DNA from 4 places in the Actinoplanes sp. NPDC049599 genome. Region 1 is predicted to be linked to each of the others. Evidence: riboswitches for the same ligand, from Rfam matches in the RefSeq annotation. Region 1 holds a riboswitch; each other region holds the start of a gene.
The links. A riboswitch is a leader RNA that binds a small molecule or an ion and turns the genes downstream of it on or off. The one in region 1 is predicted to bind cyclic di-AMP.
Positions count from the first base shown of each region.

Region 2: it holds a riboswitch for cyclic di-AMP, as region 1 does, so the genes downstream of both, ACIBQZ_RS09355 (NlpC/P60 family protein) here and ACIBQZ_RS21980 (transglycosylase family protein) in region 1, are expected to answer to the same signal.
Region 3: it holds a riboswitch for cyclic di-AMP, as region 1 does, so the genes downstream of both, ACIBQZ_RS17480 (hypothetical protein) here and ACIBQZ_RS21980 (transglycosylase family protein) in region 1, are expected to answer to the same signal.
Region 4: it holds a riboswitch for cyclic di-AMP, as region 1 does, so the genes downstream of both, ACIBQZ_RS00720 (coiled-coil domain-containing protein) here and ACIBQZ_RS21980 (transglycosylase family protein) in region 1, are expected to answer to the same signal.

Region 1 is NZ_JBITLX010000012.1:85,384-90,218, reverse strand. Features, by position in the region: gene ACIBQZ_RS21990 (LacI family DNA-binding transcriptional regulator) at 1-153, shown strand, start outside; gene ACIBQZ_RS21985 (YciI family protein) at 180-737, shown strand; gene ACIBQZ_RS21980 (transglycosylase family protein) at 782-1,378, opposite strand; cyclic di-AMP (ydaO/yuaA leader) riboswitch at 1,384-1,563, opposite strand; gene menC (o-succinylbenzoate synthase) at 1,813-2,919, opposite strand; gene ACIBQZ_RS21970 (GNAT family N-acetyltransferase) at 2,916-3,773, opposite strand; gene ACIBQZ_RS21965 (M20 family metallopeptidase) at 3,770-4,835, opposite strand, start outside.
Region 2 is NZ_JBITLX010000004.1:78,570-83,404, forward strand. Features, by position in the region: gene ACIBQZ_RS09335 (hypothetical protein) at 1-6, shown strand, start outside; gene ACIBQZ_RS09340 (DUF1360 domain-containing protein) at 73-636, opposite strand; gene ACIBQZ_RS09345 (hypothetical protein) at 745-1,182, shown strand; gene ACIBQZ_RS09350 (DUF3817 domain-containing protein) at 1,211-1,537, shown strand; cyclic di-AMP (ydaO/yuaA leader) riboswitch at 1,747-1,880, shown strand; gene ACIBQZ_RS09355 (NlpC/P60 family protein) at 1,928-2,854, shown strand; gene ACIBQZ_RS09360 (RNA polymerase sigma factor RpoD/SigA) at 2,930-3,931, opposite strand; gene ACIBQZ_RS09365 (SDR family NAD(P)-dependent oxidoreductase) at 4,482-4,835, shown strand, end outside.
Region 3 is NZ_JBITLX010000008.1:183,089-187,923, forward strand. Features, by position in the region: gene ACIBQZ_RS17465 (FtsK/SpoIIIE domain-containing protein) at 1-100, opposite strand, end outside; gene ACIBQZ_RS17470 (hypothetical protein) at 91-411, opposite strand; gene ACIBQZ_RS17475 (hypothetical protein) at 510-941, opposite strand; gene ACIBQZ_RS17480 (hypothetical protein) at 1,152-1,913, opposite strand; cyclic di-AMP (ydaO/yuaA leader) riboswitch at 2,322-2,489, opposite strand; gene ACIBQZ_RS17485 (GntR family transcriptional regulator) at 2,897-3,628, opposite strand; gene ACIBQZ_RS17490 (hypothetical protein) at 3,966-4,220, opposite strand.
Region 4 is NZ_JBITLX010000001.1:152,436-157,270, forward strand. Features, by position in the region: gene ACIBQZ_RS00715 (glycoside hydrolase family 65 protein) at 1-1,287, shown strand, start outside; gene ACIBQZ_RS00720 (coiled-coil domain-containing protein) at 1,350-2,372, opposite strand; cyclic di-AMP (ydaO/yuaA leader) riboswitch at 2,376-2,513, opposite strand; cyclic di-AMP (ydaO/yuaA leader) riboswitch at 2,790-2,938, shown strand; gene ACIBQZ_RS00725 (coiled-coil domain-containing protein) at 2,936-4,027, shown strand; gene ACIBQZ_RS00730 (ABC transporter ATP-binding protein) at 4,045-4,835, opposite strand, start outside; gene ACIBQZ_RS00735 (ABC transporter permease) at 4,826-4,835, opposite strand, start outside.

The sequences.
Region 1 (4,835 bases):
ACCACCGTGCACCAGGACTTCGCCGAGGTCGGCCGGCGCTGCGTGCAGGGCCTGCTGCGGCAGATCCGCAACGAGCCGGAAGGCCCCGGCACGGTGCTCGTGCCGACCCGGCTGGTGGTGCGCGCCAGCACGGCTCCCCCGCGCGGCCGGTAGCGGGCCCGGCCCCGAAGACTGGCGGCATGGAGTTCTTCTGTTACCACCGCGACCGGCCGGGTGCCGCCGCCCTGCGCGACGTGCTGCTGGAGGACCACTGGTCCTATATGGACCGGTACGCGGCGGAGCTGATCGCCCGCGGCCCGACCTTCGCCGGCGACGGGGACCACGAGCCGCCCACCGGCAGTGTGCACATCGTCGACCTGCCCGATCCGGCCGCCGCCCGGGCGTTCGCCTTCGACGAGCCCAACTTCCAGGCCGGCGTCTACCGCGACGTGCTGCTGCGCCGGTGGCGCAACACGCTCGGGCGCACGATGTGGGACTTCCCCGGCGGGCGCACGGGCGGCAACCGCTACCTGGTGCTGGGGCTGGGCGCAGGGGAGCCGGCCGACCTCGCGCTGCCGGCCGGGCGGGACGGGCTCATCGCGTACGGGCCGCTGCTCTGCGATGACGGCGACGCCTGGCTGGGCACGGCGGCGCTGGTGCGGGCGGCCGGGCCGGGCGAGGCGGGCGCGCTGCTGACCGCGGACCGCTACGCCGCGGTCGAGGTGCACAGCTGGGCGGCCGGCGGGCGGCCGTCCTGAAGGGGCCCGGCTGCCCCACGGGGGCAAGGCAGCCGGGCCGGTCCTCAGAGCGACAGCCGCTGACCCGGGAGGATCAGGTGCGGGTTGCCGCCGAGCGCGGCGCGGTTGAGCTGGAACAGCGCGCGCCAGCCGCCCTTGACGTGGTGGGCGGCCGCGATCCTGGCGAGGGTGTCGCCGGACTTGACCGTGTACTTCTTGCCGGTGGCCCTGGCGGAGGTCGCCTTGGTGGCCTTCTTGTGCGCGGTGGACCGCGAGGTGGCGCCGCCGGCGTTCTTCGCCTTGTACGCCTTGCTCGAGCCGGCCTTCTTGCCGCAGGTCGGCCACGCGCCGATGCCCTGGCCCTTGAGCACCTTCTCGGCGATCCGGATCTGCTCGGCGCGGCTGGCCCTGTTGGCCGTGCTCGCGTACTTGCCGCCGCCGTACGCCTTCCAGGTGCCGCGGCTGAACTGCAGGCCGCCGTAGTAGCCGTTGCCGGTGTTGATGCTCCAGTTGCCACCGGACTCGCACTGCGCGATCGCGTCCCAGTTCACGCCGGCCCGGGCCTGGGCGGCGGTGCCCGGGGCGAGCAGGGCGAGGGTGCCCGCCGCACCCGCCACGGCCAGGCCGAGGGCGCGCAGGGACTGCTTGTGGATCTGTGCCATATGGGTGTGCCTCCACGCCTGCGAGGTCAGCTGTCGGGTTCGGGCTGAGGTGGCCCGGCCGCTCGGTCTCCGCGGCTTCACCCCGAGGCGCGCTCTCGCGCGCCGAGGAACCTGTGGGTCCCCCGCTCCATGCCTGAGGTTGATGTCCCAGCCCGGTCGGCGGCAGGACTCGGCGTTTACCGACCGCGGGGCCCGCGTCAGCGGACCGGCCGACGATAACCACGCACCCCGCCGGGCGGCCAAGCCGACAAGCGTGAACGTGAGGTTGTTCTCAGCTTCCGACCGATTCGATCTTGTCGAAAGATGGCGGTGAATCCGGATAAAACCTACCGGACCGCCGCCCGTTATTTTTAGTTATGCGGCTTTTGGTCCCCGCGCCCGCGACCGCCCGGCCGATCGTGCTAACGCCCCCGCCCGACCTGCGGCGCAGCGGTTCAGAGCGGGATCCACTCCGTCGCGGTGGTGACCGCGCGCAGCACCTCCGGCAGCGGCTCGACGCCGAGCCCCGGCCCGGTCGGCACCGCCAGATGACCGTCCTCGAGCACGAACGGCTCGGTCAGGTCGGTGCGGTAGTAGCGTTCCGACGCCGACGTGTCGCCGGGCAGCGTGAAGCCGGGCAGCGCGGCCAGCGCCACGTTCGCGGCCCGGCCCAGGCCGGTCTCCAGCATGCCGCCGCACCACACCGGCACGCCGTGCGCGGCGCACACGTCGTGGATCCGGCGGGCCTCCAGGTAGCCGCCGACCCGGCCCGGCTTGACGTTGACGATCGCCGCGGCGCCCAGCGTGATCGCGGCGGCCGCGCTGCGGGCCGAGGTGATCGACTCGTCCAGGCACACCGGGGTGGTGATCAGCCGGGCCAGCTCGGCGTGCCCCAGCAGGTCCTCCTCGTCCAGCGGCTGCTCGATCAGCAGCAGCCCGAACGGGTCCAGCCGGGCCAGGTGCCGGGCGTCCGCGAGCGTGTACGCCGTGTTCGCGTCCACCTGGAGCAGCACCCCGTCGCCGAAGCGCTCGCGGACCGCGCGCACCGGCGCGACGTCCCAGCCCGGCTCGATCTTCAGCTTGATCCGCAGGTAGCCCGCCGCCAGGTAGCCGCCCACCGCGTCCAGCAGCTCGCCGAGCGAGGACATGATGCCCACCGAGACGCCGCACGGCACCCGCTCGTGCACGGCGCCCAGCTCCCGGGCGAGCGGGCGGTCCTGGGCCCGCAGCTCCGCGTCGAGCACCGCGGTCTCCAGCGCGGCCTTGGCCATCCGGTGCCCCTTGAACGCCGCCAGCGCCGGCCCGACCGCGTACGCGTCGAGCCGCGGCACCGCGGCGAGCCGGGGGATCAGGTGCCGGCGCAGCACGTCGGCGGCGGCCTCGGTGTACTCGCTGGAGTACCGGGGGTCGGCCATCGCCACGCACTCGCCCCAGCCCTCGGCGGCCTCGGTGACCGCGCGCACCAGCAGCACGTCCCGGCTGGTCTCGGTGCCGAACGACGTGCGGAACGGCGCCACCAGCGGCATGGCGACCCGGCGCAGCTCGATACCCTGGAGTTTCATCGGCCGTACTCCTCCGTGCCGCGGGTGAGGACGTACCAGCCGTCCCGGTCGAAGCCGGCGAACCGCAGCCCGTCGGCGAGCAGCACGCTGAGCGTGTCGCGGACGGCGACCCGCCAGTCCTTGGCGGCGCCGGGCGCGCCCCGGCGCAGCGCCTCGATGTCCTCCGGGACCGCCACCGCCACGGTCTGCCCGCGGTGCGGACCGGGCACCGGGCCGCCGGCCGGCGACCGGCGCAGGGCCAACGCCGCGGTCGGCGGGCGGACGCAGCGCCGCGCCCGGCCGGCGCCGGCCGCGACCACCGCGGGCGCGGCGAGGTCCCAGCGCACCAGCAGCCGGTCGCTGTCGTCGTCGCCGTTGATCCGGTCGTGCATCGGGCCGTAGAAGTTCGGCAGGTACTCGGTCGGCAGCGCGCCCAGCTTGGTCAGGTTGAAGTAGGCGTTGCGGGCGACCAGCGGGTCGAAGGTCCAGCTGACCGTGGTGATGCCGCGCTGCAGCGCCCAGGCCCGCTGGTGCTGCTTGAGCGCGAAGCCGACGCTGCGCCCGGCCGCGCCCGCGGTCACCCCGGCGATGTGGCTGTGCAGCTCCCGTTCGCCCGGCGCGGCGAAGAACGCCACCGCGGCGCCGACCAGGGTGCCGCCGTCGAAGGCGCCGGCCACGTAGTTGCCGGACTTCGCCAGCGCCCGCAGCAGCTCGGTGGTGAGCAGCCGGCCGGTGGCGTCCTCCTGCCAGATGCCGGCCAGCATCCGGTCCAGGGTGGCCAGTTCGGCCAGGCTGCTCACCGGGCGCACCAGCACGCGCGCGGCCCGCGCCGCCGACCCGGCCGCCTCCAGCGCCGCGGCGATCACCCGGCTCACGGCCCGTCCTCCGCCAGCAGGTCGGCGATCAGGCCGGCGATCAGCGCGGCCCGGCCCGGCAGCGCGTCGACCAGCACGTGTTCGTCGTCGGCGTGCGCGCCGCCGCCGACCGCGCCGAGACCGTCCAGCGTGGGCGTACCGACGCCGGCGGTGAAGTTGCCGTCCGAGCCGCCGCCGACCGCCGCGCCGGCCGGGACCGGCAGGCCCAGCCCGGCGGCGACCCGCACGGCCCGCCGCAGCAGCGCGGCGGAGGCCGGCGCCGCCATCGGCGGCCGGTTGGGGCCGCCGGTCAGCTCCAGCCGCGCGCCGGGCAGCACCGGCCGCAGGGACCGCAGCGCCGCGTCGACCCGGGCCTGCTCGGCCGCGTCGCGGACCCGGACGTCCACCTCCACCTCGGCGCCGGCCGGCACCGTGTTCGCCGAGCTGCCGGCCGCCGCCATGGTCGGGGTCACCGTGGTGCCGCGGCCGGGGTCGGTCAGCGCGGTGAGGGCCAGGACCTGATGGGCCAGCTCGACGGTGGCGTTGACGCCGCGTTCCGGTTCCAGGCCCGCGTGCGCGGCGAGCCCGTGCACCCGGAGCCGGTAGCGCGAGACCCCCTTGCGCTCGGTCTTGAGCGCGCCGCCGGTCGCCGCCGCCTCCAGCACCAGCGCCGCCGCGCAACCGGCGGCGGTCTGCTCGACCAGCCCGCGCGAGGTCGGCGAACCGAGCTCCTCGTCGCTGGTGACCAGCAGCGTCACCCCGGCGGGCACGTCCAGCTCGGCGAGCGCGTGCAGGGCCAGCACCAGGCCGGCCTTCATGTCCACGCAGCCGGGACCGCGCAGCACGCCGTCACGCACCGCGTACGGGTGGGTGGCCAGCGAGCCGAGCGGCCAGACGGTGTCGTGGTGGCCGAGCAGCAGCACCCGGGCCGGGCCGGCGCCCAGCCGCCAGCGCAGGTGGACGCGGTCGCCGGCGCGGACCCGCTCGGGCGCCGCACCGAGGTGGCGCTTGCCGAGGTCGGCGACCAGATCGGTGCTGCGGGCCAGCGCGTCCTTGTCGCCCGCGGGCGACTCGCAGGTGACC
Region 2 (4,835 bases), on a different contig from region 1:
CCCTGACCCACCCCGACGAACGCACCAAGCCCCCGGCCGCCAGGCCGGGGGCTTCGCCGTGCGTGGTCCTGGTCAGGCGGCGAGGGCCGGCGCGGGCTGATCGGCCGGCTCCGGCTCACCCTCCGCGGCCTCCTTGGCCAGCGAGTACGCCATCTGCAGGAAGTCGGACGCGGCCGTGGCGGTGAACACCGTGGCCGCCAGCCGGGTCAGCCGGGGCGCGAAGACCAGCCCGCTGGTCAGCCCGGTCGCCACCCACACCGCCAGGCAGAACGGGCAGCTGACCAGCTCGCCGATCGAGTGGCGCAGCGAGCTGCCCTGGTCGCGTACCTCCTCGTTGATCTCGCCGCTGCCGCCCGGCTCCGCGAACCGGGTGAACGGCGCACGCAGCGGGCTGGTGATCGCGTCCTTGGCGATCAGCCGGCTCAGCTTGTGCGTGGCGATGGAGATCAGCACGATGTCGGCGGTGGCGGGTCGCTCCGGCACCGGCCGCCCGCTGAGCCGCGCCGCGGCGGCCAGGCTGCCGGCGAGCACACCGAACGCGCCCATGGTGGCCACATAGCCGTCCAGCGGCCGGTGCTCGTGGGGCGCGTAGTCGCGTCGCAGCCGGTTCAGCCGGCCGCGTACCGAGGAGATCATGAAGTCGGTGGTCCTCTCAGAAGTCCCGGGTGAGCCGGATCGCTCGATGCTTGCCTGCACCGGTTGCCCGAGCGCCCTCCCACCAAACCCGCCGGTACGCTGAGGCACATGAAAGGGCTGTGGACCCCCGCGTGGATCGCGCGCCACGTCCTCGCGCTGGTGCTCGTGGCCGCCTTCCTCGCGCTGGGCTGGTGGCAGTTCAGCCGGGCCACCGAGGGCAACGCGCTCAGCTGGGGCTACACCTTCGAGTGGCCGGTTTTCGCGCTGTTCGTGGTGTTCATCTGGTTCCGCGAGGTGCAGCAGGAACGCCGGTCCCGCCGCCCCGCGCCGCCGGAGCCGGCCGCGGAGACCGGGGAACGCCCGGCCGTGCCGCAGCAGGACGCGCCGGTGACCGTCCGGCGCCCGGTGCGCGTGCCGGTGGCGAACGCGGCGCCCGTCGACGACGATCCCGAGCTGGCCGCCTACAACGAGTACCTGGGCTGGCTCGCCGCCCACCCCGGCGCCCGGCCGAGCGACTATCCCGGCCCGCGCACCAGCGCCAGTTGAGCAGCACCGAACCAGAAGGACGTGGAACGTGCAGGGAGCCCTGACCCGCTACCGGATCATCGCCTGGATCGTCGGCGTGGTCCTGATCACGCTGGTCGTCATCGGCATGCCGCTGAAGTACCTGGGTGACAACGACACCGTGGTGGCCACCGTTGGCCCGTTCCACGGTTTCCTCTACATGGTCTATCTGGTGGCGACCTTCGACCTGAGCCGCCGCGCGCACTGGCCGCTGGGCCGGATGCTGCTCGTGATGCTGGCCGGCACCGTGCCGTTCCTGTCGTTCTGGGCCGAGCGCGTCGTCACGCGCAAGTGGGTCCCGGCGGCCGCCACTCCCCCGCCGGCCATGGCAGAGTAGAAAAGTCACTCTACGAAGCGGAATTGTTGCCTGCCGTTATCGGGATCATTCTCTTATTTGTGATCATTGGCGCAAGTCACTCTTCGGGCTCTTGTGTTAATGCCGAGCGCCGATAAGTTAATGCGGTTGGTCCGGTCCGCAGCCACACCCTCGGTGGCGCCGGCCCACGCCGCCGAATCCTCGCCGGTGGAAAACGCGACCCCGATCCCCCAGGGTCACCGCCTCCGCCACGACGAACCGGGGAACCACACCGAAGCAGCACCGGGGTGAATCCGCACCAGCGGTAGGGCCTTCTTCCCGCCCGAACCCGTCAGCTAACCCGGTAGGCGGCCACAGCGGAAGAAAGGCCACATACCGTTGCCACACGCCCGCACGAGACTCCGTGCGCTGGTGGTCGCCGCCCTGGCGATCGCGATCACCGGCAGCGCCGCGACCTCCGCGCACGCGGAACCGTCGAAGAGTGAGCTGACGAAGAAGATCGACAAGGCGTCCGATCAGCTCGAGGACGTCGTCGAGTCGTACAACAAGATGCGCATCAGCCTGAAGCAGACCAAGGCCGAAGAGAAGAAGCTGGCCGAGTCCCTGGCGCCGGCCAAGGCCGCGCTCGAGGCCGCCGGCACGCAGATGGACAGCATCGCGGCGTCGGCGTACATGACCGGCCACGTCGGCACCATGAACGTCGTGCTCGAGGGCGCGGACAACCTCATGGACCGGATGAGCATCCTCGAGCAGATCTCCCGCAGCCGCGGCCGCGACATCGCGGAGTACCGCGCGACCACGGAGAACTTCGCCGAACGGCAGGCCGCCCTCAAGGCGACCCAGGCGAAGCAGACCGCCGAGGTCAAGGAGCTCGACGGTCGCAAGAAGAAGATCGAGGGCGACCTCAAGAAGCTGTACGCGATGCGCACCGCAGCCTACGGCTCGCCCACCGAGGCCGGCAGCAAGTACACCGGCAACATCCCGTCCATCGCGGGCTCGGCCGGCAAGGCGGTCACCTTCGCCTACAACGCGATCGGCCTCCCGTACAAGTACGGTTCCGGCGGGCCCAACAGTTACGACTGCTCGGGGCTGACCTCCGCGGCCTGGAACGCGGCCGGCAAGTCCCTGCCGCACAACGCCGCGGCGCAGTACAGCGCCACGACCCGGATCTCCCGGTCCGACCTCAAACCGGGCGACCTGGTCTTCTACCGCAGCAACGGGCACGTCGCCCTGTACGTCGGCGGCGGCCAGATCATCGACGCCTCCCGCGCGGGCCAGCCCGTGAAGAAGCGGACGATCGACATCATGACCCCCAACGGCTACGGCCGGGTGTCCTGAGTCACCGAGCACAGCAGAAGGCCGGTGTCCCCTCGGGGCACCGGCCTTCTTGTCGTTCGCAACGAGGGGAGGGGGTTACGCGGCCTGCAGGCCCTCGGCCCGGGCCAGCTCGCGCAGCCGGCCGAGCGCCTGGATCTCGAGCTGGCGGATGCGCTCCCGGGAGAGCGAAAAGCGCGACGCCACCTCGGTCAGCGAGTGCTCACGACCGTCCTCGAGGCCGTACCGGGCGCGCATGATGCCCGCCGAGCGGTCGTCGAGGTGGTTCAGCAGGCCCTCGATGCGCTGCCGCTCCAGGGCGGTCAGCACGATCTCCTCGGGCGACGGCGCGTCGCTGTCGGCGACCAGGTCGCCGAGGTTGGTGTCGCCGTCGTCGCCCACCGGGGTGTCCAGCGACACGGTGTCCTGGGCCCAGCGGGTCAGTTCGGTGACGCGCTCCACCGTCACGCCCAGGGCCGCCGCGACCTGCGCGGGCTCCGGGTCGGCGCCGAGCTCGCGGACGAGCTGGCGGGTGACGTTGCGCATCCGGTTGACGTCCTCGACCAGGTGCACGGGCAGGCGCACGGTGCGTTCCTGCTGGGCGATCGCCCGGCTGATCGCCTGGCGGACCCACCACGTGGCGTAGGTCGAGAACTTGTAGCCGCGCTCGTAGTCGAACTTCTCGACGGCGCGGACCAGGCCGGTGTTGCCCTCCTGGATGAGGTCGAGCATCGGCATGCCCGAGCGGACGTACCGCCGGGCGATCGACACGACCAGCCGCAGGTTGGCGCGAATGAAGAGATCCTTCGCCCGCTTGCCCTCGGTGACCAGCCGCTCCAGTTCCTCCCGGCTCACGCCGCGACGGACTTCGCCGGTGTCGAGCAGGTGCTCGGCATAGAGGCCCGCCTCGATTGCCTTGGAGAGGTCGACCTCCCTGGCAGCATCCAACAGCGGCGTCCGGGAGATTTCGTGCAGGTAGACTCCGACGAGGTCGCGTTCCTCGGCGACCTGGTCGGTCCTCATCACGGTGTTCTTCTCCACGTTGCCCACGGTCCCCTCATTGCCTTCACTAACCCTGTTACGGGCAATACCTGCGTCCATCAGCCCTCCCCGTAACGTCCGCAGTTCATGCATTGCGGTGCTGACACATACCTGAACAGTTGGCGCCCTGCGCTGATTCCGGCTGGTGAGTTGAAAGTGTCACGAGTGTCTGAGCGCCAGCTGAGAGCCGCGTGGATACTTACTGAAGAGGGCTCTCACCGGGGTATTCGGAGCCACACCCCGCGATGGATGCGTGATGAGACGCATACCCTCCGCCCGCTCCATGACACCACCGGCCCCTCTTTCGTCGCAGCGACGGGCATCACGGATCCGGCTGCGATGCTCATCACTACCCAGTACGGCCTGGTAGCCGATTGGGTTCACGTCCAGCATCGACAGGTTGCCGTCGGGCATGAAGCAAACGTCACGGCAAAAGCTCCCGTCTCCGGCCCGTACGGGAGCACCTGCCACGATGCGGCACGACAAGCCGCAGTTCACTCGCCCGTCCGGGTGACACCCGCGGGGCTGACGTCCGTTCGGCCGGTACCGCCACGCCGTTCCGCCGAGTCCCGGCCGGAGTGATGGAAAACACACCACTACGGTTCACGGTATGGAACGCAGTGTGCTGGTGACAGGCGGGGCAGGCGGGCTCGGCGGGGCCGTTGCCGAAGTGTTGCGCGAACAGGGCTGGCGGGTGGTCGCCCCGGTGCGGGCCGGCGCCACCGACCGGCTGCCGAAGGGTGTGCTCCCGGTCGAGGCCGACCTGAGCGAACCCGGTGAGGTCGCGGCGGCGGTGGCCCTGGCTGCGTCCGACGCCTCGGCGCCGCTGCGCGCGGTGGTGAACCTGGTCGGCGGGTACGCCGGTGGCGGCCTGGTGCACGAGACGCCGATCGACGACTTCGAGGCGATGCTGCGCGCGAACCTGCGGCCCACGTACCTGGTGACCGCCGCGGCGCTGCCGCAG
Region 3 (4,835 bases), on a different contig from region 1:
AGACCACGAGCAGCCAGATCGGCAGCCGCAACACCGGCGTGCGAACGGTGAACGGTGCGGTCGGGATCGATTCGCCCCGGATCACGTTGATCAGCGGCATCCCCGCGCCCCCTTGCGGTGTGCGGCGTGGAACCGGTCAAGCTCGGCCAGGAACAGGCGGATCTTGTGGAGACGCTCAGCGTCGCTGACGTGGGGCATGTCGGCCCACGCCTTGATCCGGCCCATGGTCGCGGCGTACCGATCAACAACCTCGGTGCGGTCCGGCGCCGACGGCGCGTCCGTGGGCCGGTCGCAGCCGGGACACGTGTCGGCGCCAGGTGGCAGTGCGGAGAGCAGGCCGCGGCCGCCGCAGGTCCGCCACACCGCCCGGCCGGAGGTGGTGATGCGGGCAGCATCGTTTACCGTGGGCATCTCAGCCCCTTTCCTGATGTGAGGGTTTGTGGTTGAGCGCCGGGGGCGGGGGAGTCTCTTGCCGGAGGAATCCCGCCCCCTTGACGCGCGTCGACAGCTCAAGCCGCCTCCGGCTTGACCGCCTGCTGCGGCTGGGTCAGCCCGGACGCGCGGATGGACCACGCCTGCCGTGCCCGGCACTTCGAGCCGTTGCCCTTGCACTTCTGCGAGTCCACGTACGGCGTCAACGTCACGTCGGTGAACTCCACCAACGGCGGATAACCCGGCACCGTCGAGGTCGGCGGCACCGGCTGCTGCGCGGCTACGACCTTGACCTTGAGTTCCTTCGACGCACCGAACTTGCCCGCCTCCGGGTCCAGGTCGAGAACCTTGACCAGCCACACCCGCTCACCGGTCTCCTTGTCCCGCATCTGGTCATCGCCCTGGCCCCGCTTGTCGAAGTCCGTAGCCGGCTCCACGCCCAGGCACAGCGCACCATGCGGCGCGACGTACTCCCACGGCACCGGGATCTTGATCGAGCTGGGAATCATCAAATCTCCTGACCATCTAGCAAAGACGTCTACTCGTCTTATCAAGATGCCTCAGAGATCGATCGATCCGCAACTCTCATCGCCAAGCCACCCAGTGATGCATGTCACTCAACGGCTGCAGGGGGTCGTGACCGGCTGTTCGGCCGCGAGACGACCAGCGCGGACGGGATCCAGCCATCGCCGTGGCTATGTGTGGGAGCGCGCTGCCGACTAGTCCTCGGCGTAATTGCGCGCAATCAGAGTTTGTTTCGGCTTCCGCCGCCAAGGCATCCGCCGCTTCGGGGACACATCCAGGAAGGCGTCGATCGGCTCTTCTCCAGCCTCCTTGGTGAAGTTCGGCTCGAACTCGGCAAACGCGGTATCGGTCATGTCGGCCCTGACCACAAGCGGCGTGTTGGTCGATATTTCGTAGCCATTACCCATCGTGACGACCGCAAGGAGGAGAGTCTGCTTAACACCGTGGTCTCGCATCACACCGTTCAAGAAGCCTTTCATCTGCGTCCGTTCGTGCACCAAGATCGCTTCGTCGCCGGGCTCCAGTCGCTTTGGCAGAAGGTCTCCCCACTGACTTGCGGCAGGCTGCGGCTCGAATTGAAGCCCCGCCCCACCCATAGGTGACAGATACTCGCATCGGCGGATAGTCACGGCAGCACGGCCGCGGTTCTGCACGAAGACCGCGTTGACCGGCTGTTTCGTGTTGTCTCGCGGGTTGAGCTTCGATGCGCCCCTGCGCCTCCGGCTTGGCTTCGGGTCAGGGTGGGCTTTGTTGATCCGCATCACGCGCGTCGCACCGTTTGGAAACGTGACGTTGAGCTGGTCTTGTTGGTCATACACGTAACCCACACCCAGCCTCAGGGCGATGATCGGACCAGAGTGTCGCCAGCTACGAAGCGCCCAAACGATCGTCCACGCTAGCCCTGCGAGAGCAATGACGCCTGTGATGATCGCAAATACGACCTGCTCCTTGGACATAAGCACAATGTAGATGCCATGCGCACTGACGGCTATCACGTTCTCGGTGGCGTGAGGCCCTTGGGGTGTTTCTGTTTCCTCGGACGACGCCAGAGATACCGCCACCTAGAATGGCCAAGACAGAAAGACCCGGTAGCAACAGCCCACCGGGTCTCTCCCTGCCCTACCGCTGTGTCCCTTGATCACCGCCGCCCATGCGTGGCACGCGCGGTGCGCTACGGAGTCGATACCTCAGCGGAGTCCCGCCCAAAGTGCTCGCCAAGCTCGACACCTTCGTGACTGCGTCAGGATCGCTCACCTTAAGTGCAAGGTGATACACGACGCCCAGAGCAGCTATCTGAAATGCGAGCCGACAGAACGGGGTGGCGATGACGGCAGCAGCCGCCCAGACGGCCATGTGCATGGCCTCATCCCTCTCGGCACGCCTGCGAGGTTAGCTGTCGGGTTCGGGCGGGAAATGCCCGGCCACCGCTGGTGGCTTCACCCCGAGGTCTCGGCGGTACGCCGCGAACAGCGCTCCACCGTGAGACCGAATCTGGGTCCCCCGTCCCTGCCCCCGTGTGCCGTTTCTGAATCGCAATTGCGGATGAAGCGCCACCCGGACCGGGGCAGGGCTCGGCGTAGTCCGCGGTGGAGCGAGCGGCGAGCGGGCGCTCGCCGGCACCGTCTTTTCTACACGCCGAAAGCACCAGGTCCAAGAGGAATGAGAACCTGCTTGCAGGACGACGCCAGAGATACCCCACAGCCGCGACGGAGAGACGAGCTGGCGCCCATCGCGTCGGGCGTCCTCTCCGGCGTCAAGACTTCAGGCTGCGGGTCGCGAGGTAATAGATCGCGAAGAGAGGTCAAGTGCGGTCGCCCGAAGGCCGCGCCGTCGCCCCGGCACGGCCGCCAACAGAGTTGACGCCTCCCACCCAAGCCCGCCGGCCCGGCACGAGGCCGACGGAAGGGTACGTAGTTTGACGCGAACATAACCATTTGGCTCAGCGGAGAGGGAAGATGTCCTCCAGCTCGTGCCGACTGGCCGGGATCACGATGTCCACAGCTAGGAGCGGCAACGCGGCTGAGTCGCACACGGTCAGCAGGAGTGTGAGCAGGGCGTCTCGCTTGGGTAGCTCCAGAAGCTTTGCCTCTTGGGCTGTCGCTATGCGGGCAGAGACCCGTTCAACAACGTGGTCCAAGGTGATGCCCGCCCGGTCAGCCAGGTGCGACAGCACACCGCCGGTCAAAGGCTCTGGCGCAGCAACGTCCGAGTCGACGGCCAGGGCGGTCGGCACGTAGACCGTGGACAGCTCGACGGGTCCGACGCCGGCGACACGCATGAGGCGCCTGCGGGCGATGACGGTCGCGCCCTCGGGGAGTCGCAGTGCCGCCGCCGCGCGAGGTGGGGCGGCGACCTCGCCCGCGTTCAGGATGGTGACGTCACCGACCTCCGTGGCGTTCAGGAGGGCGGTTGTGTGCGCGGGGAGGGCGCGTGACTCGGTGACGGGCCGTTCGCGAACGGTCCGTCCTTTGCCGTGTTGGGCGTCAACCCAGCCTTGCTGGCGAAGGATTTCCATCGCCCGAACGACGGTGGGGCGGGAGACGCCGAACTCTTGGACGAGCTGCGATTCGCTGGGCAGCGTGCTGCCGATCGCGTAGGTGCCGTCCTGGATCCGCTGTTGGATCGCATTGATGATGGTGATGTATTTCGGTGGAGTGACCTCGATCGGCACCCGGCCCACCTGCCTGCGAAGTTGAAGAGACGACTGCTTGTCTTAGCAAGAGACTAGGTGGTGTCCCAAGGTTCTGTCGAGCCGGCCGCCGTGCCAGGTGGTACATCGAACTCTGCCCCGACCGCGCTCCGCGGATCCGCCGCAACGACGCGTTGGCCGTCGAGCGCGATGTCGTTGAGCAGGCTCGACACGGCTACACATGGCAGGACGTCCCCGCACTTGCACCGCAGGATTCGTCCGTCGCGGCGTACCTCGTTGTGCCGTTGGGCCACCAGCGAGCGATAGCGGATGACGAGCATGTCTCGCGGGTCAAGGTCGGTTCCGTCGGCATTGCCCTTCACCGCTTTGGTGGATGCTGACGAAGGGCTGACACGCGGACGAGTGCTTCGCGCTCGGGGCCTTCCTGGTCGTGGCCGTAGATCGGCACGCCGATCAAGCGAACCCACTCCAGGCGGGGGACTTCCTGCGGCGTGACGGTCATGGCAGTGACGCGCATTTTCAGCACGCCGACGCCGTAGCAGTAGTCGGCCTCCGGTATCTCGACCAGGTCGCCGACCTGGACCAGCAGTTCCGGACGCTTCCGAGCGCTCATCGCGGCCCGTCCGGCCCGGAAGATCGGCTGCCCGCCGCAGTTGGCGTCGGTCGGACCAGCGGGTGCCGTCGGCCTGCCGTGACCAGGCCGACGATCGCGAGGCGTCGCGCAGCACAGGGGTAAGGACGACAGGGCCGGCAGGTCAGGCAGAAGCCGTCGGCTCCGCGCGGATGGTCGGTGAGCAGCCGACTCGCGAGCCGCCTTATCAGCTCTTGCGCCGACTGAGACATGCGGTACCGCGCTGCGCTGCCGTAGTCGTGAGAATCGAGTCCACTCATGTGGGGCCGCTCCCTGATGGAAGGGCACCGAGGCGGACGGCGATTACCGTCCAGATCGGGGGATTGGCTGGCTACGCAGCGTCCGCCCCGGTGCCGGCTGGACGGATCGGCGCTGTCACGGGAACCCCGGCGCGCGGATCCGTTGCGTCTCATGAGTGAGGGCCGGTCGGCCGATCTGCGACCTTTCCCGTCCCGGCGCAGTCCAGGCAGCCGCCCTGTGCCACGGCAACAGGCCGCTCGGCCACAGGGACCACGCGGAAGGCGGTCACGACCTTCCACCCCCTGCCCTCGCAACCAGGGCATCGGCTCGCGGACGGGGACCTTCCGGGATCCTCAT
Region 4 (4,835 bases), on a different contig from region 1:
TGGGACGCCGAGACCTTCGTCCTGCCCGCGCTGACCTACACGCAGCCGGCGGCGGCCGCGGACGTGCTGCGCTGGCGGCACTCCACACTGGATCTCGCCCGGGAGCGCGCGCAGACCCTCGGCCTGCAGGGCGCGGCCTTCCCGTGGCGCACCATCCGCGGGCAGGAGTGCTCGGCGTACTGGCCGGCCGGCACCGCCGGGTTCCACATCGGAGCCGACATCGCCGACGCCGTACGGCGCTACGTCTCGGCCACCGGCGACTTCGAGTTCGAGCGCGACTACGGGCTGGAGCTGCTCGTCGAGACCGCCCGGCTGTGGCGCTCGCTCGGGCACCACGACCGGCACGGCCGCTTCCACATCGACGGCGTCACCGGCCCGGACGAGTACACGGCCGTGGTCGACGACAACGTCTACACCAACCTGATGGCGCAGCAGAACATGCTCGCCGCGGCGGACGCGGCCAAGCGGCACCCGGAGCTGGCCCGCAAGCTGGGCGTGGACGACGAGGAGTCGGCCTCCTGGCGGGACGCGGCGGCGTCGGTGCACATCCCGTACGACCGGGAGCTGGCCGTGCACCAGCAGTCGGAGGGCTTCACCCGGCTGGCGGAGTGGGACTTCGACAACACCCCGCCGGAGGCGTACCCGCTGCTGCTGAACTACCCGTACTTCGACCTGTACCGCAAGCAGGTGGTCAAGCAGGCCGACCTGGTCATGGCGATGTACGTGCGCGGCGACGCCTTCACCCCGGAGGAGAAGGCCCGCAACTTCGCGTACTACGACGCGCGTACCGTGCGGGACTCGTCGCTGTCGGCCTGCATCCAGGCCGTCATGGCCGCCGAGGTGGGCTTCCTCGAACTGGCCCACGACTACCTGGGCGAGGCCGCCCTGATGGACCTGCACGACCTGCACCAGAACGCCCGCGACGGCGTGCACGTGGCGTCGCTGGCCGGCTCCTGGATCGCCCTGGTGGCGGGCCTGGGCGGCATGCGGGACTTCAACGGCCAGCTCTCCTTCGCGCCCCGGCTGCCGAGCCGGATCAACGGGCTCGAGTTCTCGCTGCTCTGGCGGGGCCTGCGCCTGCGGGTGGAGGTGACGGCCGAGGAGGTCACCTACTCGCTGCGCAACGGTGGCGGCTCGGCCCGCCTGGACCTGCTGCACCACGGCAAGGAGGTCACCATCACCCAGGTGAAGCCGGTGGTGCTGGCGATCCCGCCGGCCGCGCCGACCGGCCCGCCGCCCGGACAGCCGGCCGGCCGGGCCCCGGTCCGCCGGGCCACCGGGGTCTGACCCGGAAACGACGAAGCCCCCGTCCTCCGCGAGGAGGACGGGGGCTTTTCCGCGCTGCCGCGCTAAAGCATCGAGACGTGTACGTGGTCCGTGTGGTCGCTGGGACCGCTGTACGACTTCCAGCCGGTGGCGGGGAACCAGATCTGCTTGTTCCAGATGACGTAGAGGATGCCGAGCCGGTCGGCGTTACGCACCAGGAAGGCCATCAGGTTGTTGCCGTACTCCCGGGTGTCCCGGTTGTGCCAGGGTGCGAAGCCGCTCTTCTGCAGTGACCAGTCACACGCGCGTCCCTTGGGATGCTCGAACGGCCCGCCGTTGCGGTGACAACCGACGAATCGGTTGAACTTCGCCTTCTTCACTTCCTTGTACATGTGGAACGTGCGCCCGGTGATGCAGCCGCCGGTGGTCGGGTCGTCGACGTTGCACGACTCCGGGCTGAACTCCCCGTCGGAGTTGCGTGGCGCCGGTGCGGCCACCGGTGACTTGGCGAGCACGAAGCCGCCCGTCACGGTGGTGCCGCCGACCTTGGCCAGCGCGTTCTCGGCCGACTCCTTCTGCTTCTCCATCAGCGCGAGGTTCTGCTTCTGCGCCCGGACCTCCTGGTCGAGGCGGGTCTTGGTGGCAGTCACCTCGTCGATGGCCGCGTAGAGCTCGCGCAGCTTGCCGTTGTTGAGGGCGTTGATCTCCTCGAGCGAGACCGCCTTGCGCAGGAAGCCGTCCGGGGTGTCGGTGTTGAGCAGGAAGCCCATCGTGGAGATGCCGCCGGTGCGGTACTGCTGCGCGGCGACCGCGCCCACCTCGGGCAGCAGCAGGTCCCGCTTCGCCTCGGCGTTCTTGACCTGCAGGGCGAGGCCCAGCTGGGTCTTGGTGGACTTCTTGACCGCCGCCTTCGCCGTCAGATAGCGCCGACCGGTGGAGTCGAGCACATCGTTCAGCAGCGGATTGTCGTCGCCGTCGTCGGCGGTTGACGACTTCTTGGTGTCGTCGGGGTCGGCGTTCGCCGGGGATGCGGGGGAGAGCATCATCGTGACCGCGGCGAGCGGAGCCAGGGCGAGGATCAGCCACCGGCGGGGTCTTGCCGTCATTCAGAATCCTTCCACGTGACCACCGGCCGGGTTAGCTGACGGGTTCGGGACGGAAGCGATCCCTACCACTGACTCGTGGATTCACCCCGGTACTTCTGTGGTTCCCCGGCTCATCTCGCGACGATTAGATGGTGGGCTGCCGGCACCTTGGGGGCAGCGCCTTCTGGCAGTAACCGGCGGCCAGCTTACCTGACAACAGCCCCGCTGACAGTGCTGCCGCGGGGGTAAAACCGTTACCGGGTAACGACTTTCCGTTACCACTCGATGGAATAACGCAGCTCATAGGCCGTAACGACGTATCAATGTGAGTCGTTGCATTCTCTCCGGCATTCCTCACCCGCAGTGGTCGGTCGATTGCTCACTGTGTGACGACTGTCGATTCCTAGCATTGATGGGTAGTGTTCGTCACGGTCTCAGCGCAGACCGCCGCCTAATCGCCGCAAGGCGAGCCGGGGACCCACCCGAAGTAATGGGGTGAATCCGATCCGTGCGCCGCGCGGATCGGTAGGGATCACTTCCGTCCCGAACCCGTCAGCTAACTCGGTCGGCGGCCGACGGAAGGAATGTTCGTGAGGCTCAATCCTGCCCGCCGGCGATTAGCGACCGTGCTCGCGGCGCTCGTCGCCACCACGGGGCTGGCCCTCGCCGCCCCGACCTCCGCCTCCGCCGCTCCCCGTCCGCTCGCCGCGCCGGGCGACTCGGGCGACGACGGCGAGGGCGGCTCGAAATCCCTCATCCAGCAGCTCGAGGCGGCGTCCAAGGGCTTCGTCGAGGCCAAGGAGGCGCTGGAGCGCTCCAAGAAGCGCCAGCAGCAGCTCACCGCCAAGCTCAAGGAGATCGACACCGAGCTCGGTCCCAAGCAGGCGGCCCTGGACGAGATCGTCCAGCAGTCCTACCGCACCGGCCGGCTCGGGCCGATGACGGCGCTGATCACCGCCGACTCCACCGGCAGCATGCTGGACCGGGCGCGGACCCTGGAGACGATCGCCGTCAAGCAGGACCGCGCGGTGCGCGATCTCAAGGACGCCAAGGTCCAGCAGGAGCAGGCGAAGGTCGCGATCGACGCCGCCGTCCGGGACCAGCAGCGTCAGCTCACCGTCATGGCCAAGCGCAAGAATCAGGCGGAGGGTGCCCTCAAGGCCGCCAACGCCGCGAGCGGGTCGAGCGGCGAGTCGAGCGACTCCTCGTCGTCCGGCGGCGAATCAAGCGGCGGTGGCAGCAGCTCCCAGGCCGCGGCCGCGCCCCGCAACTCGGACGGCTCGCTGCCGAGCGAGTCGTGCAGCCTCAACGACCCGACCACGTCGGGCTGCATCTCGCCGCGCACGCTGCACGCGATGAAGGAAGCGAAGAAGGACGGTTTCACCCGTTTCGTCTCGTGCTTCCGTCAGCAGAACAGCGGTGAGCACCCGAAGGGCAAGGCTTGCGACTTCGCGGCCGACAAGAACGGCTTCGGCGGCGACGCGACCGGTGCCAGCCGGACCTACGGCAACCGGCTGTCGACCTACTTCATCAACAACGCGAGCCGGCTCGGCGTGCTCTATGTCATCTGGTTCCGCCGGATCTGGCTGCCCAGCAGTGGCTGGAAGTCGTACTCCGGGGCCGGCGGCGATCCGTCGAGCGATCACACCAACCACGTGCACCTGTCGATGCGCTGACACCGGGAGTGCGGGGCCTACCGCTTGACGTAGGCCTCGTACTCCTTCAGCACGTCCTCGGTGGTGCCGTCGGCGCGGATCACGCCGGACTCCAGCCAGATGGCCCGCTCGCAGGTGTCCCGGATCGACTGCTCGCTGTGGCTCACCAGGAAGACCGTGCCGGCCTCCTTGCGCAGGTCGCGGACCCGCTGCTCGCTGCGCCGGCGGAACTTGGCGTCGCCGGTGGCCAGCGCCTCGTCGATCAGCAGCACGTCGTGCTTCTTGGCGGCCGCGATGGCGAACCGCAGTCGCGCGCCCATGCCGGAGGAGTACGTCCGCATCGGCAGCGAGCTGAAGTCGCCGCGCTCGTTGATCCCGGAGAAGTCGATGATGTTCTTCACCTGGGACTTCACCTCGGCCGGTGACATGCCCATGGCCAGACAGCCGAGCACCACGTTGCGCTCGCCGGGCAGGTCGTTCATCAGCGCCGCGTTGACGCCGAGCAGCGACGGCTGGCCGGCCGCGTAGATCGCGCCCCGCTCCACCGGCAGCAGGCCGGCGATGGCGCGCAACAGCGTCGACTTGCCCGAGCCGTTGGTGCCGATCAGGCCGATCGCCTCGCCCTTGTGTGCGACGAAGCTCACACCTTTGATGGCGTGCACCTCGCGCAGCGTGGCCGGCTTGGTGCCGGTCACGATCCGCTTGAAGCTCGCCAGCGGGCTGCCGGTGCCGGGCGTGGCGGACTGCTGCACCCGGTAGACCACGTGGGCGTCGTCGACGATGACCGTCGGCACCGGCCGATCGCTGCCGGTCAGGTTGTCAGCCACGG